3 regions of the Methylobacterium sp. Leaf106 genome follow, and region 3 is predicted to be linked to each of the others. Evidence: riboswitches for the same ligand, from Rfam matches in the RefSeq annotation. Region 3 holds a riboswitch; each other region holds the start of a gene.
What was found. A riboswitch is a leader RNA that binds a small molecule or an ion and turns the genes downstream of it on or off. The one in region 3 is predicted to bind cobalamin.

Region 1 (4,838 bases), on a different contig from region 3:
GCAACCCTCGATGCCGCAGGCGGCCAGGAACGATCCGTCGAAACCGATATCGCCGAACTCGTTGACGATGATGGCGAGCCGACGACCGCCGGCATTCTCCACGAGGTGACGCACCAGGGTCGTCTTGCCGGCTCCGAGGAAGCCGGTGACGATGGTGCAGGGGATCTTCTCGACGATGCTCATTCGGCGGCGTCCGAAATTCTGTCCGCGCGCGGCGGAGGAAACGGGGGAATGCGGGCGACGACGCCTTTGCGGAACGCTTCCGGCCGTGCCTTCCAGGGCACGATGCCGTCGGGCGTCTCCGCGTACAGGCCGATGCCCGCGAGGATGGTTCTGGCCGATTCGACCGGGTCGAGATCGCCGTAGACGTAGGTCCAGCGGCCTTCGGACGCCACGGCGACCGTGCAGGGTCGCTTGCAGACCGAGAGGCAATCCACGCTCTCGACGGCGATGCCCTCGATCGCTGCTTCCGTCACCACTTCGCGCAGTGCCGAGACGAGGCGGGCCCCGGCGCGGGGCTCGGACGTGTCGCCGGCCGTGCGACAGGTGGCGCAGACGTAGAGTACGACCGCGCTGCCGGCCGGGATGTCCTCGTCAGGCATGCGACGTCGCCGGGTTCTTGCGCCCGACGCTGTTCCAGGCCCAGCCGAAGGCGAGGCCGATCACCGCCCAGAACACGAAGGCGATGCCCAGCGACCGAGCGGCGAATTGGGCCGCGTAGCCCGGGGGCAGGGCGGAGGCGGCGTGACTCGTCTCCGGAGCGCCTGCCAGATGCGGTGCGACGAGGAGCACGATCCCTCCGGCGATGGCGATGGGGGAGCGGCGGATCGCGATGAGGTAGAGCCCCATGGCGGTGGCGGCCGCAGTCATGATCCACCAGAACTGGCGTTCGGCGAGCGGAGCTGCCTCCATGCCGGGCAATTCCGGCGGCAGGCCGAGGGCCGGGGCGAGAGCCACGGCGAGGAACCCCGCGACGGCGAAGCGCAGGCCGGTTTCCGGGCTCGGCTCCCGCCCGCAGGCGATGAGAGCCGCGCCCAGCAACAGGGCATAGCCGACGCCGCCGACGAGGGTGGCGAGGGCGGTGAAGACCATACGGGGCAGGCCGGGCCCGGGCTGCCAGGCCGGTGCGACCTCGCCGCCTTCGACACCGTCCGTCTTGCCGCCATGGTCGTGGCCCGAATGGACGGGCACGATGAGGGAGGCCGGCGAGGCGCCGCGCGGCATCCACTGCGCGGCCGGCGCAGTGGCTTCGCCGCTCTCGTAACGCTCGGCCGCGATGATCAGTGGCGAGGTGAGGGCGAACTGCAAGCCCGTGGCGACGACAGCCGCCAGGAAGCCGGCGACCAGGGCCGCCGACACGAGTCGGATCATCATGGAATCAGGTCCTGACTGAGCGCGTGGCGGTCAGTGGCAGGGGAAATTCTGGGCGTGCCGGAAATCGTGGGCCGCGTTGTGCAGCGCCATCGCCGGGGCGAAGCCGGCCATGAAGACGAGCCCGAGGCCGAGGAAGGCGGCCATGAGCACCGCGCCGAGACGCTCGTTGCTGCGGGTGCCGGTGAGGACGAGGGTGTTGGTGGTCATCGTGTCAGGTCTCCGGCCGCCCCGCCGGCGGCGTTCGAGGATCGAGCGGGAGGACGATTAGGTCCCCTTCGGAAGGCAGGTCTCCTGGCTCGCGGGTCATCCGGTCCTGCCGCCTTCCCGGATCGCTCCGGTGGCCGATGGCAGGCCCGTCTCCGCTCACAGTTGCGGGGGCAGCTGCGGTTTCAGGCGCGAGCCCTCACCGCATTCCCTTTTCACCCCGTCGCCGGGGCACCGTCCGAACCTCGCTTCTACGCGCTCGCGCGACCGCTGACAACGCGCCGCCAAAGCGTTTTACCGGCTTTGACGGGGCAGGGCGGTTTCGCGCTAAAGGGAGCCATGCGGCAGCCTTCCCCAAGAATGACACTGGTCCTCGGCGGCGCGCGCTCGGGCAAGAGCCTGCACGCCGAGCGCCTGATCGAAGCCTGCCCCGCGCCGTGGCTCTATCTCGCCACCGCGCAGGCCTGGGACGACGAGATGCGCGAGCGCGTCGCCCTTCACCGGTCGCGCCGCTCGCCCGATTGGATCACGCGGGACGTGCCGATCGACCTGGCCGAGGCCGTCGCTGCGGCGACCGGGCCGGTGCTGGTCGATTGCCTGACCCTGTGGCTCACCAACCTGATCCTGTCCGAGGCCGATACCGAGGCGGCGAGCGCCGCGCTGATCGAGGCCTGCGGCAGTGCGCCTGGCCCGGTGGTGCTGGTGGGCAACGAGGTCGGGCTCGGTATCGTGCCGGACAACGCGCTGGCCCGCCGCTTCCGCGACGCGGCCGGGCGCCTGCACCAGCGCCTCGCCGCACGGGCCGACCATGTGGTGTTCATGGTGGCGGGACTGCCGATGATCGTGAAACCCCAACCCGGAGCAGCCGCATGAGCGAGTCAGACACGAACGATCCGGAGGCCGAACGGCATCGCGAGAAGATGGAGAAGCGCAAGGCCGTCCAGGACGCCGAGGTCGCGGCCAAGACGATCGAGAAGGGCCTTCTCATCGTCAATACCGGCCCCGGCAAGGGCAAGACCACGGCCGGGCTCGGCCTCCTCCTGCGCGCCTTGGGCCATGGCTGGCGGGTCGGCGTGGTCCAGTTCATCAAGGGCGCCTGGGACACCGGCGAGAAGCACGCGCTGAAGGCTTTCGGCGACCAGATCGAATGGCATACGCTCGGCGAGGGCTTCACCTGGGAGACCCAGGACAAAGCCCGCGACATCGCGGCGGCCGAGCATGCCTGGGCCAAGGCCGAGGAATTGATGGCCGACCCGACCATCCGCCTCGTCCTCCTCGACGAGCTCAACATCGCCTTGCGCTACGATTACCTGCCCATCGACGCCGTGGTGGCGGCCTTCCGGGCGCGCCGGCCCGATCTCCACGTCATCGTCACCGGGCGCAACGCCAAGCCGGCCCTCATCGAGGCCGCCGACCTCGTCACCGAGATGGGCAGCGTGAAGCACCATTTCGCCGCCGGGGTGAAGGCGCAGGAGGGGATCGAGTTCTGACTACTGGGCGCGGTCAGGCCCCAGCGCCGACCGGCTGGTTCTCGTGGAGGACGAGCTTCAGCGTGGCGACGAAATCCTCCAGGGCGGTGCGATCGAGGTCGCGCTGCAAGGCCCCGTGGGCGACGGCGTTGCGCAGGTTCGCGATGGGACGAAGACGATCCGCCTCGTCCGGCGTCACGATGCCTTCGCCCGCGAGCTGCTCGATCAGCCGTGCGGGCGATTGAGAGTGTGACAGGCGGTTCGGAATCAAGGCCCGCCCGATGGCTTCGAAGGTCGACCAGCCTAGCAGCAGAGCCGCTTCCATCTGGCCGGCCGCGATGAGGGCCTCGACCTTCGTAATCGTGCGGTCGATGATGTCTGGCGTCACGCCGTCGATGGCGGGCACGCCGCCGCCGGAGCGGGCGTAGTAGATCCGAAGCTCCCAATCGGTGACACCGAGGAACCGGTCAGCGACCCTTTCCCGGCTTCCGGATCGCGTGCCATCCCGTACGATTTCGATCGCCAGATTCTTTGGTTTGCCAAGCGCGATGGCGTCTGGAATGTAGTCGCCCATGAAGGAGGGCAGAAGCTGGCGTGAAGGGTGAGTATAGACCTCGTAGCCGGCATCCGTAAGTGCCGGGATGATGAGGTCGAGGACCGGCCGTTCTGATTCCATGCCGCTCATGCCAGTTCCTCGAAGGGATCGTCCGAAAGCCTTACGTATAGGATCGGCTTCTGTGCCGACAGAGCCGCCGCCAGGACTGGGCTCGGCTGCGTGAAAGAAAAAACCCGCTGCGGTTCGAACTTCTGGATGACTACCCGTTCGATCTGGGAATCATCCATGTAGATATGCTGGTTGAGGGTATCGAGAACCAGTTTGACGATATTGTCCACGTCGCCCTGCACGGGGCCGACCGGGAAGTAGAACAGCGTCACGGCGAGTTTGCCCTCGCAGGCGAAGTGGTTCTCGGGCAAAGAGCCGTCGCTTGCTGCCCGGACCTTCTGCTTCCACTGCGATTTGGAACTCGGTCGGGCCGATTGGAACGAGACCGGTGTGCCGCTGACGAGGAACTCGATGGGAAAGATGAGCTCCACGAGAGATCACCTGGCGTCGCGGGCTTCGGTCCCGCAACTTATGCACGGCTTCGTCAACGTGTATAGTATGATTGTAAATCGCCCTTGGGTTGTGTCTCGTCGCTGCTTCCGGCGCTGCCTCGTTCCTCTCACGATTCTTCTGTCCGGTGCCGGTGCGGCATCCGCCCAATCCGTCACGTCCTGGCCGGACACCTATCTCGGCCGGGTCGAGGCGCTGGCGGTGATGGAGGGGCTGAATGCGCGGCTCCTGGCGGGCCGCAGCGCCACCGCGACGCTCGAAGGCTGGTGCTCCGAGCACGGCATGGCGACGGACCCGCGGCTCACGGCGACCCTCCTGCGCGATGTGGACAAGCCCGCCTCGGAAGAGACGCGCCGCCGCCTTGCCGCCGGACCCGACACCGTCCTGAAATACCGCCGCGTCCGGCTCGCCTGCGGCGACCACGTCCTGTCGGAGGCCGACAATTGGTATGTGCCGGAGCGGCTGACCCCGGAGATGAACCGCCTGCTCGAGACCACGGACACGCCGTTCGGCAGGGCGGTCCAGGCGTTGGGCACCACCCGCCAGACCATCGGGGCGGACCGTCTCTGGCAGCCCTTGCCGCCCGGTTGGGATCAGGCGGTCCCGCCGGATTCCGCCTGCGCGCCGCTCGCGATTCCGGACCGGCTGTTCAGCCATCGCGCCGTGCTGTTCACGGC
Region 2 (4,838 bases), on a different contig from region 3:
TCTGCCTCAGTTCTACTTCCACGTCATCACCGCCTACGCCATCTTGCGACATCACGGCATCGCGCTCGGCAAAGCCGACTATGTGCCTCACATGTTCGCGTATCTCCGGCCCGGATCGCTGCCATGAGCATGACCGGAGAGCGGCTTGGCTGCCCGCAACCCGCTCCCATTCCTCAAAACCGCCCCGCCACCGTCAACCGCACGGCCATCGGCTCCACTGGATGCAGATGCGTGTCCGCCACCCCGCCCGCCGGCTCTCCCCGCAGCCGCGACTCGTAAAAATAGTCGATCTGGCTCGCCTTGACGTTGAGCAGGTTGAGGATGTCGAGCTGCACCGTGACGCCGTTGTCGAAATTGTAGCCGATGCGGCCGTTCACCAGGGTGGTGGGCTTCGAGCGGACGGAATTGTCCTCGATGAGCGGGCGTGGGCCGAAATAGCGAAGCCGTAGCGTACCGAACCAGCCCAGCGACTCGCCCAGCGTAAAGCCGGCGGCCGCGATGGCGGTGGGGGCGGCGGGGATGCGGCTCCCCGCAGGGTCGCGGTCGGCAAAGCGCGCATGGGTGACGGTGAGGTCGGCATCGAGCGCGAGCCAGGGCGTCACCGCGTAGTGGTTGGTCCACTCGATGCCGGTGCGCCGGCTCGGGCGGCTCGGCTCGGTGGTGCCGGCATCACCCACGAACAGGTTTTCGGAGTCGAAATCGAGCTGGAACAGAGTCACCGTCGATTCGAGGCCGGCGATGGAACGGTTGCGGAGGCCCACTTCCGAGCCCACCGAGCGCACCAGCAGGGGCACCCGGTCGAGGGGGAACAGGGGATTGCCCGGATCGACCGTGATGGTCGCGCCCCGGGCGTCGTTGGAATGGAAGCCCTCGCCGTAATTCACGAACAGCTCGGTCCCGATCCAGGGGCCGAACACGACGCCGAGCTTGGGGCTGACGATGCCGTCCCGCGCATGGCCCGAATTCAACGGATTGTTCGATCTCACGGTGGCGTCGTAGGCGTCGGCGCGCAGGCCGACGCTGGTGCGCAGCCAGTCGGTCCAGCGCAGGCGGTTCTCAAAGTAGAGGGCGGCGCTGCCCTCCTGCACGCGGTCGTCGCGCACGGTGGAGAGGGAGGTGCGCGCCCGCGTGTTGAACAGGCCCACATGGATGTCGTCGAACCGCGCCTGCACGCCGATCTCGTTCTCCATGGCGAGACCGAACAGCTCACCCTTGAACACCCTGGCGATCTCGCCGCCGGCGACGGTGCGGCTGTCGAGCTGGCGGAACTGGTCGCCGTTGACCGGATCGTTGAGGAAATAGGTGAAGTTGTTGAACAGGTTGAGGTTCGAGCGGAGGACATAGGCGCTGGCGCGGGTGACCCCGCCGTCGTCCGACCGGCTCCAGCGGCCCGACAGGGAGAAGCGGCTCGCATCGCCCCCATCGCTGGGGTCGAGGGTGCCGAAGCGGCCGATCAGGCCTTCCGAGATGGCCCGCTGCGGAATCTGGTTCGTCGCCGTCCAGCGGTTGGAATAGGCCATGCCGGTGAGGGAGAACCCGTCGAGGGCGGTGCCCTGGCTGTAGCGGAGGACGCCGTTGAGCTTTCGGATGTCGTCCGGCACCACCCAGGGGCCGTCATAGACCTGAGCCTCGCCGGCGGCGAGGAGCGTTCCCTCCCCGAGGGGTGCGGAGGCGATGGTGAGCGCCCGCTTGTAGCCGAAGCTGCCGATGGATGTGAGCGCGAGAGGGCGGGGCACCGCGTCGATCGTGTCGATCCGCACCGAGCCGGCGGAGGCGAAATCCCCGTCGCGGGCGAAATACGGCCCCTTGTGGAACTCCACCGCGCCGACGAGCTCGGGAATGAGGAAGTTGATGTCGGCATAGCCCTGGCCGTGGCCATGGGTGCGCATGTTGGCGGGCATGCCGTCGATGGTGATGGCGATGTCGCTGCCGTGGTCGAGGTTGAAGCCGCGCAGGAAGTACTGGTTGGCTTTTCCCTCGCCGGAATGCTGCGTGACGATGAGGCCGGGCACGGCTTCCAGTACCTCGCCGGGGCGGGTGACCGGCCGGTCGTTGAGGGCCTTGCCGGTGATGACGCCGGAACTCGACGTCAGCGCGGGAGCGGACAGGGCGCCGAACGCTTCGGCCCCGCCGGTTCCGCCCGTGGCCCCGCCGAGGCCGGGACCGGCAGCGGGGGGCGGACGCAGGTCGGCGGCCACGGAAAGTTCGTCGAGGGTCGCCTCGGCGGTGGTCGCCGCGCCGGACTGGGCGAGGACCGGTGACGCGGATGTCAGCAGCGCGAGGACGAGGAGGGGATGGAGAGCGCGTGGAGGATGGGCGGACACGGGCGAAACCTCGGGCGACGGCAGTGGCACGTCACCGCGAACGAAGCCGATGCGTTCGCGACATGCGAACGCCCCGACACCCCACCAAGACACCCCGCCCGATGCGTTTCGCGTGTGACCACGACTGACGGCAGGTCTCCTGGCTCGCGGGTCACCGCCCTCTCATCGTCTTCCCAGATACCGGAGCATCCAGTGACGTGTTGATGATGGGCTCGCCGCTTACAGTTGCGGGGGCAGCCGCGGCTTCGGATGCAAGATCCTCACCGCGTTCCCTTTTGATCCTCCGGAGAGGAACCGTCATCGTCAGGCTAGGTCGGCCGCGCCGGGAGGGTCAATGGCGAGATGTTCCCGCATCGACCATCGCCGCCGCCCTGTCGCATCACGGCAACGTCCGGCATCACTCCGGGAGTGAGTCGAGGTTCCTCGGCTCCTCGATGCGGCGGCCGTTTGTCTCGGCCCGGAAGCGCTTGCCCATCTCGTAGGCCGATTTGCGCATGCGCATGATGCCGCCCAGCGGCCGGTGCGCAGCCAGCCCGTGCCACGGGCTGAACGACAGGCCGTCATCGACGAAAGCCGCGCGGGCCTCGCTCCAGCTCGTCTGCGGAGCGGCGGTGAGGGTGGCGATGGTGCGGTAGGGGCTCGCTGCCTCCGACCAGACCACGGAGGCGTCCTCCACCGGCATGTCGTCGAGGTTCAGGCAGAGCTGCGCCCGCAACTCCCAGGTGCCGCCATGGGTGCGGACATGCTCCAGCACCGCCTCGCGGATCGCGTTGGGGGCGCTCGTGTCGTCCAGCGGCTTGTCGGTGAGCGCCGTCAGGTCCGGCGAGACCGGGACGAGCGCGATCTTGGCGATGTGATCGCCGAAGCGCAGCGGAACCTGGCTGTAGAAGCTGTCGCCCAGGATATGCGTCTCGGGCTGTCCGCCCAGCGTCGCCAGGGCCGGGCTCGGCGAACCGGTGGCCGCCACGACCGCGCTCTGCACGCCGCGCAACGCCGCCGAGGCGACCTTCTTGAGCCCCTCCGCCCGATCCGTGGTTTTGGCGAGGAGCTTCAGGGTCGCCAGGAACTGCTTCGGTCCGGGTGCGGAGAAGGCCGGGCCGTTGACGAGCACGAAATCCTGCGTGGCATCCCCTTCCGAGCCTTCGAGACGCTCGCCCTCGACACCGACGATCTTGATCGCCACCCCGCGCGGGGTGGAGACGCTGTCGTCCAGGATGTCGCCCGGAATGGTCGAGAAGCGCATCACCACGGGGTAGCGCCCCGGCTTCGCGAACAGGCCCTGCGCCAGTTCGGGGGATAGGCCGGGCGCCACCTCCAACTCGGCCCTCAAGGCGCCATGCGCCTTGGCGTGGACGCTGCGGATGGCATGACCGCCATGGGCGAGGGTCGTCTCGCTGATGGAGCGCATGGTCTCGTTCAGGGACCGGCTGGTCTCGGCCTCGTCGGCGTCAGGGGTCTCGACGGCGGGCGTGTAGCGCAGGTAGGGGGACTCGATCGCCAAGGGTGCTGCTCCGGGGGATGGCGGATGCCGCGCCCCGAGGCGCTTCGATGGCCTTGAGGGAACCGGGCGGCTCCGCAACTTGGTGGTGTTCCAAGTTGAGAATCCCCGACCGGTGCTCCCGTTCCGATCCCTGCGGCAACTCGCCAAGTCGTGAAATCGGCGATCAGGCGGCGTTGTCCCAGGTCTCGCTGATCGGACGCCCGCCGCGCATGAGGCGCGCCCGCAGGATCACGTCGCCGGGCGGCAACGGCGTCGCCGGGCGCCATTCCACGTAGAGGCGCCAGCCCCCGGTCTGGGGCACCCGCTCCACCACCGGATCGACCATGGCGCCGGCGCTGGCCGAGACCTCGGCCGCGATGTCACCGTCCGGGCCGGTGGGCAGGCCCGGTCCTTCGAAATCGATGACGTAGAGGCGCCGCTCCGGACTCGGCGGCGTGGTCGGCCGCAGGCGCTCGGCCGAACCGACACGGGTGGAGACCACCCGGGCGAGCGCGCTCAGTACGGCGGTGTCCGGTTCGGCCCCGATGGTGGCGAGGGTGTAGGCGAGGTCGAGGGCGCTTCCCGCCGTGACGGGTGCGTCCGGCACGAAGGCGGCGACGATATTGTCCATATACTCTTCGCGGGACGGGATCTCGAAGAGCTGCACCGCCCCGGCGCCGAACCCCGCCTGGGGCGTGACCCAGAGGCCGGGCCGCGCCTCGTGTCGGGCCTGGACGTCGAGATAGGCGGCAAAGCTTCGCTCGCGCTGGAGAAGTCCGAACCCATCGAGGGAATCGACCCGGAACGCCGAGATCTGCGGATCGCGCCGTCCGTTACTCAAGGGACGCCATAGGCGGTCGTCCTTGGTCGCCACCACCAGCCCATCGGAATCGTGAACCTGGGGCCTAAAATCGTCGAAGGGCGCGGCTCCGCGCGCGCCCGGACCGTTCTCTCCGTGCAAGAACATGCTGGTGAGCGGCGCGAGGCCGAGACGCGGGATCGCGGCGCGGGGATGCAGCGAGGCGGTGACGACC
Region 3 (4,838 bases):
CGAGGATGCCGGGATCGGCGAGCGGGTTGCGCAGGTAGCCCTGCATCGCCGCCCCGGTCAGCCCAAGGCTGAAGCCGACAAGGCTGCCGAGCAAGGCACGAGGTAGGCGCAGTTCCCAGAGCACCAGCGCCGGGAGGGTCGCCCGTCCGGCGATGAGGTCGCCAGCCGCCGCCGGGACGTCGAAAGGGGCATACCCGACCGCGATGGACGCGACCGTCAGGACGAGCACAAGCAGGCCGAGTATCGAGACGACCGCGCGGGGTCCGACGACCGCCCGGTCGACCCGCATGGGAGGCGGGAGGGGAGCGTTCATCGTGCCGCCCGTTGGTGTGCCGCCGCAGCGAGCAAGGCCACGACCTCGGCGAACTGCGGACCTGGACAGGTCCAGAGCCGGTTCGGAATTGAGACGGTACGCCCCTGCCGACGTAGCGCGTCGAGGACGGGATGGTGCAGCAGGGCATCGGCCAGCGACGGCGCGCCGGGCTCCCCCTCGTCGAGGACGATGAGGTCGGCGTCGGCGAAGGCCGCCGCTTCCAGCGGGACCTGGCCGAAGCGGTCGCGACCGAGTTCTGCCGCAACGTTGACGAGGCCGGCGGCGCGGATGATCGCATCGCCAAGGCTGCCGGGTGCGACCGTGAAGGCATTCGGGCGCATGACGAGTGCCCGCAACGGTTTTGCCGCCGGCACCACCTGCGCCAGCCGCGCGTCGAGGTCCGCGACCATCGCCTCGCCGCGCGCCGGGTGCCCGAGGGCCGCGGCGACGGTCCGGATCTGGGCCCGCACCCCCTCGAAGTCGTTGGGTACGCCGAGTTCGAGAAGGGGGAAGCCGACGCGCTTGAGCAGGCCCACCGTGGTCCGCGTCGTGAAGGCTCCGGCCACGACGAGGTCGGGCCGGAGCGCGACGATCTCCTCCGACAGGCCACGGGTCACCGCGATGCCGGTGGCCTCCCGCGCGACGGTGGAGCTGCGCGGGTCATGGGCGAGGTAGGTCACTGCGGTGACCTGGTCGCGGTCGGCGAGCCGCAGGACCAGCTCGTCGGCGCAGAGGTTCATCGAGACGACGTGGACCGGATGCGCCGGCTCGTCTGCCGCCCACCCCGCACCTGACAGACCAGGCCAGACCGCAATCGCTAGCGCAGCCAGCGTCCATCGCATCGACATCGCAATCCTCAGAACGTCGTCACGCGGACGCCGCCGTACACGGCGAGGCCCGGCCCGAGGAAGCCGGTGGGGTTCTCGTAGCGGCGGTCGAACAGGTTATCGATCCGGCCGAACACACTCACCGTCTCGTTCACATCGTAGTTGACCGCGAGGTTGACCAGGGTGAAGCCCGGGTTCTTCAGCCTCTGGATCGAGAAGTCTCGGTTTCCGTCTACGAAGTGGCCAAGCACGATCACCGTCCCGCTGAAGCTCAGGCCGGGGATCGGCGTCCACTGAGCGGTGGCGCTGCCCTTGTGGCGGGGCCGGCGCAGGAGCTCCTGGTTGGTAATCTCATTCTTGGTCACGGTGTTGGTGTAGTCGACCCGGCCCGAGAGCGTGTCGGTGAACCGGACCGCAACGAAGGCCTCGGCCCCGTAGGATTCGGCTCGCCCGACGTTCTCGTTCGAGGTGAAGCTGGCGTTGGTGTTGATCAGGTTCTTGAAGTCGTTGGCGTAATAGGTCGCGCCGACGAGAACGCGCTCGCCGAGCGGCTGTTCGAAGCCGGCATCGTAGCCGAGGCTCTCTTCCGGCTTGAGGTTGGGGTTGGCGAAGAAGTTGAACGCCGGGAAGCTCTGGAACAGCTGGCTCAGGGTCGGCGCCTTGAAGCCGGTGCCGACGCTGCCTTTGATCCGCGTGTCGGTGAACGGCAGGATGTAGCTCGGGGCGACGCGGAACGTGGTGGCCGGTCCGAAGGCGTCGTTCTCGTCGTGGCGAACGTTGGCGACGAAAGAGGCACGGTCGAACGGCGTCAGCTGTATCTCGCCGTAGCCGGCGGTATTGCCGTTCCTGGCCCGCAGGTTGCCGGAACCGAACGGGTTCGGATCGGTGGTCGACAGGCTCTCGTCGTCACGCTGCGCGCCGAACAGAACGAGGTTGCCGGGCGAGAGCTGGTAGTCGCCGCGGTACTCGTACCGCGTGCGCTCGCCGAGGCCGGCGGTCGGGAGCGGGTTGAACGGGTCGTACGCGTTCTGGACCTGGCGGTTGTAGAGGTTCGAGTAGTTGATCGCGAAGACGTTGTGGAAACCGGCGAACGGTGTCCACTCGGCCTCGTTGCGGGTGAAGACTTGCTGCACGTCCGCCTGGCTGCGCAGGCCGCCCAGCGTCACCGGGAAGGTGCCATAGTCGTCGCCGCTGAAGAGCAGCTTCGAGTTGATGAACCGCGTGATCGAGTTGATTCGGAACGTGTCGGTGAACTGGTAGCCGAACTTCGCCGAGACGGTCTCGTTGTCGTAGTAGTTCGGGCGGGTCGTCGTTCCTGGGGCGACGAGGTTGGGCGGCGTCACAGGCGTTGCGGCAGCCCGGAGATGCTGGATCGACACCGAGTAGTCGAAGCCGTTTTCCGACCCGCTGATCCGGCCGCTCTGGTTGAACGTTCCGAATGAGCCGCCCTCGATCCGCGCGGTTGCCCTGGCCGGTCCTTCGCCACGCTTCGTCGTGAAGGAGATCGCGCCGCCGATGGCGTCGCTGCCGTAGAGGCCGCTCTGGGGACCCCTGAGCACCTCGATGCGGGAGAGGTCGTCGGTCAGGAGTTGCCCAAAGTCGAAGGAGCCGTTCGGGTTCGACGGGTCGGTCGCGTCGATGCCGTCGATGAGCACCTTCACGTGGTTCGAGTTCGAGCCGCGGATGAATACCGAGGTCTGACCGCCCGGGCCGCCGGTCTGCACGACGTTGAGGCCCGGCACCTGCTGGAGGGCATCCGGGACGGTGCGGCGCTGCTGGGCCTCCAGAGTGGCGGCGGTGAGCACGGTGACGCTCGATCCGACCTGGTCGACGGGCGTCGGCACGCCGGTGGCGGAGACGGAAAGCTCGGAGAGCGTGACGGCCGCCTCTGCCCCGCGCGGGACGTCGGCGAAGGGGGCGGCGGTCTGCTGCGCCAGGGCGGATACGGGAAGGGAGGCGCAGGCGAGCGCGAGCGTGCGCAAGCACGCGGATCGAGAGGGGAAGGACACGGGACAAGCCTCGGGCGACGTCTGTGGCACGTCACCGCGAACGAGGCCTGGGCGCTTGCCTGCCGTAAGGACAGCCGAACGCCTCGACACCCATCAGGACACCCCGCCCGATGCGTTTCGCGTGTGACCACGACTGACGGCAGGTCTCCTGGCTCGCGGGTCACCGCCCTCTCATCGTCTTCCCAGGCCCGAAGACCCAGTGACGTGTTGATGATGGGCTCGCCGCTTACAGTTGCGGGGGCAGCCGCGGCTTCGGGGAGGCCCTTTCGGACCTCATCCTCACCGCGTTCCCTTTTGATCCTCCGGGGAGGAACCGTCGGAGATAAGGAGCGCGATCAAAGCGTCCGCCGTCAATGGCACGCAAAGGCTTTCCGACGATGTGTGCCTGGAAGGTTACAGGTCAGCACTTACGAAGGTTTGCCTCGGTGCTATGCAGCGTCCGCTTTTCAAAAATTCGGCCCGAAAGCAGACCTTCGCATAACCACCCAACTCAGTCGTTGACTTCTGCCTCGACAGCTTTGGAGCGGACCTTCCGAAGGTCGGCAAGGGGTCGGGAGTGGGCCCAGGGCATGGGTTCCATCCGTCAGATTGTTCCTAACGTTAAAAGTCGGGCCTCGGGGTCAATGGCATTCGGTTCGGACCGTGGCAGGCCCCATCCTTTCACGAGCCCGTAGACCGCCGGGATCACGACCAGGGTCAGGATGGTGGACGAGACCATGCCGCCAATCATCGGCACGGCGATCCGCTGCATCACCTCAGAGCCCGACCCGGTGCTCCACAGGATGGGCAGGAGCCCGGCCATGATTGCGACCACCGTCATCATCTTCGGGCGCACTCGCTCAACCGCGCCGACCATGATGGCTCGCCCCAAGTCCTTTTGGGTGAACGCCCTCCCGTCGCGGTCGCATCCTGCCCGGATCTCGGCCAGCGCGTGGTCGAGGTAGACCAGCATGATTACGCCGGTCTCGGCCGCGACGCCGGCCAACGCGATGAAGCCGACGGCGACCGCCACCGACAGGTTGAAGCCCATCCACCACATCAGCCAGACCCCACCGACGAGGGCGAAGGGCAGCGACAGCATGACGATGAGCGTCTCGGTGAGCCGACGGAAATTGAGGTAGAGCAGCAGGAACACGATCAGCAGCGTCAGCGGGACCACGACCTTGAGCCGGGCCGTCGCCCGGTCGAGGTACTCGACCTGTCCGCTCCACTGCACGAGGGTGCCTTGCGGGAGGCTCACCTCTTTGGCGACCGCCGCCCTGGCCTCGGCGACGTAACCCCCGAGGTCGCGATTGGCGACGTCGACGTAGATGAACACCGCGAGCTGGCCGTTCTCGGTGCGGATCTGGGTCGGGCCGCGGTTCAACTGCACCTTGGCGACCTCGCCGAGCGGTACCGTGCCCCCGTCCGGGATCGGCACCTGCACCTCGTTCGCGATGGACCGCGGGTCGGAGCGGAAGGCCCGGGGGTAGCGCACGTTGACGGTGTAGCGCTCGCGGCCCTCGACCGTGTTGGTGACGCTCTCGCCGCCGAGCGCCATGGCGATCACGTCCTGCACGTCGCCGACCGTCAGCCCATACCGGCCCAGCACCTCGCGGTCGGGGGTGATGTCGAGGAAGTAGCCGCCCTGGACGCGTTCGGCGTAGGCGCTCGACGTACCCGGGACAGCCTTCACAACCGCCTCGACCT

Region 1: it holds a riboswitch for cobalamin, as region 3 does, so the genes downstream of both, ASF34_RS12975 (CbtB domain-containing protein) here and ASF34_RS15785 (TonB-dependent receptor plug domain-containing protein) in region 3, are expected to answer to the same signal.
Region 2: it holds a riboswitch for cobalamin, as region 3 does, so the genes downstream of both, ASF34_RS08650 (TonB-dependent receptor) here and ASF34_RS15785 (TonB-dependent receptor plug domain-containing protein) in region 3, are expected to answer to the same signal.

The regions. Positions count from the first base shown of each region.
Region 1 is NZ_LMNB01000023.1:257,348-262,185, forward strand. It holds gene cobW (cobalamin biosynthesis protein CobW) at 1-183, opposite strand, end outside; gene ASF34_RS12965 (DUF1636 domain-containing protein) at 180-602, opposite strand; gene ASF34_RS12970 (CbtA family protein) at 595-1,374, opposite strand; gene ASF34_RS12975 (CbtB domain-containing protein) at 1,405-1,581, opposite strand; cobalamin riboswitch at 1,639-1,832, opposite strand; gene cobU (bifunctional adenosylcobinamide kinase/adenosylcobinamide-phosphate guanylyltransferase) at 1,939-2,451, shown strand; gene cobO (cob(I)yrinic acid a,c-diamide adenosyltransferase) at 2,448-3,068, shown strand; gene ASF34_RS12990 (hypothetical protein) at 3,082-3,732, opposite strand; gene ASF34_RS12995 (RusA family crossover junction endodeoxyribonuclease) at 3,729-4,142, opposite strand; gene ASF34_RS13000 (hypothetical protein) at 4,234-4,838, shown strand, end outside.
Region 2 is NZ_LMNB01000012.1:148,450-153,287, reverse strand. It holds gene ASF34_RS08655 (DUF1993 family protein) at 1-127, shown strand, start outside; gene ASF34_RS08650 (TonB-dependent receptor) at 174-2,324, opposite strand; cobalamin riboswitch at 2,437-2,638, opposite strand; gene ASF34_RS08645 (catalase family protein) at 2,722-3,825, opposite strand; gene ASF34_RS08640 (glucan biosynthesis protein) at 3,989-4,838, opposite strand, start outside.
Region 3 is NZ_LMNB01000031.1:54,560-59,397, forward strand. It holds gene ASF34_RS15775 (FecCD family ABC transporter permease) at 1-289, opposite strand, end outside; gene ASF34_RS15780 (ABC transporter substrate-binding protein) at 310-1,161, opposite strand; gene ASF34_RS15785 (TonB-dependent receptor plug domain-containing protein) at 1,170-3,122, opposite strand; cobalamin riboswitch at 3,271-3,482, opposite strand; gene ASF34_RS15790 (efflux RND transporter permease subunit) at 3,733-4,838, opposite strand, start outside.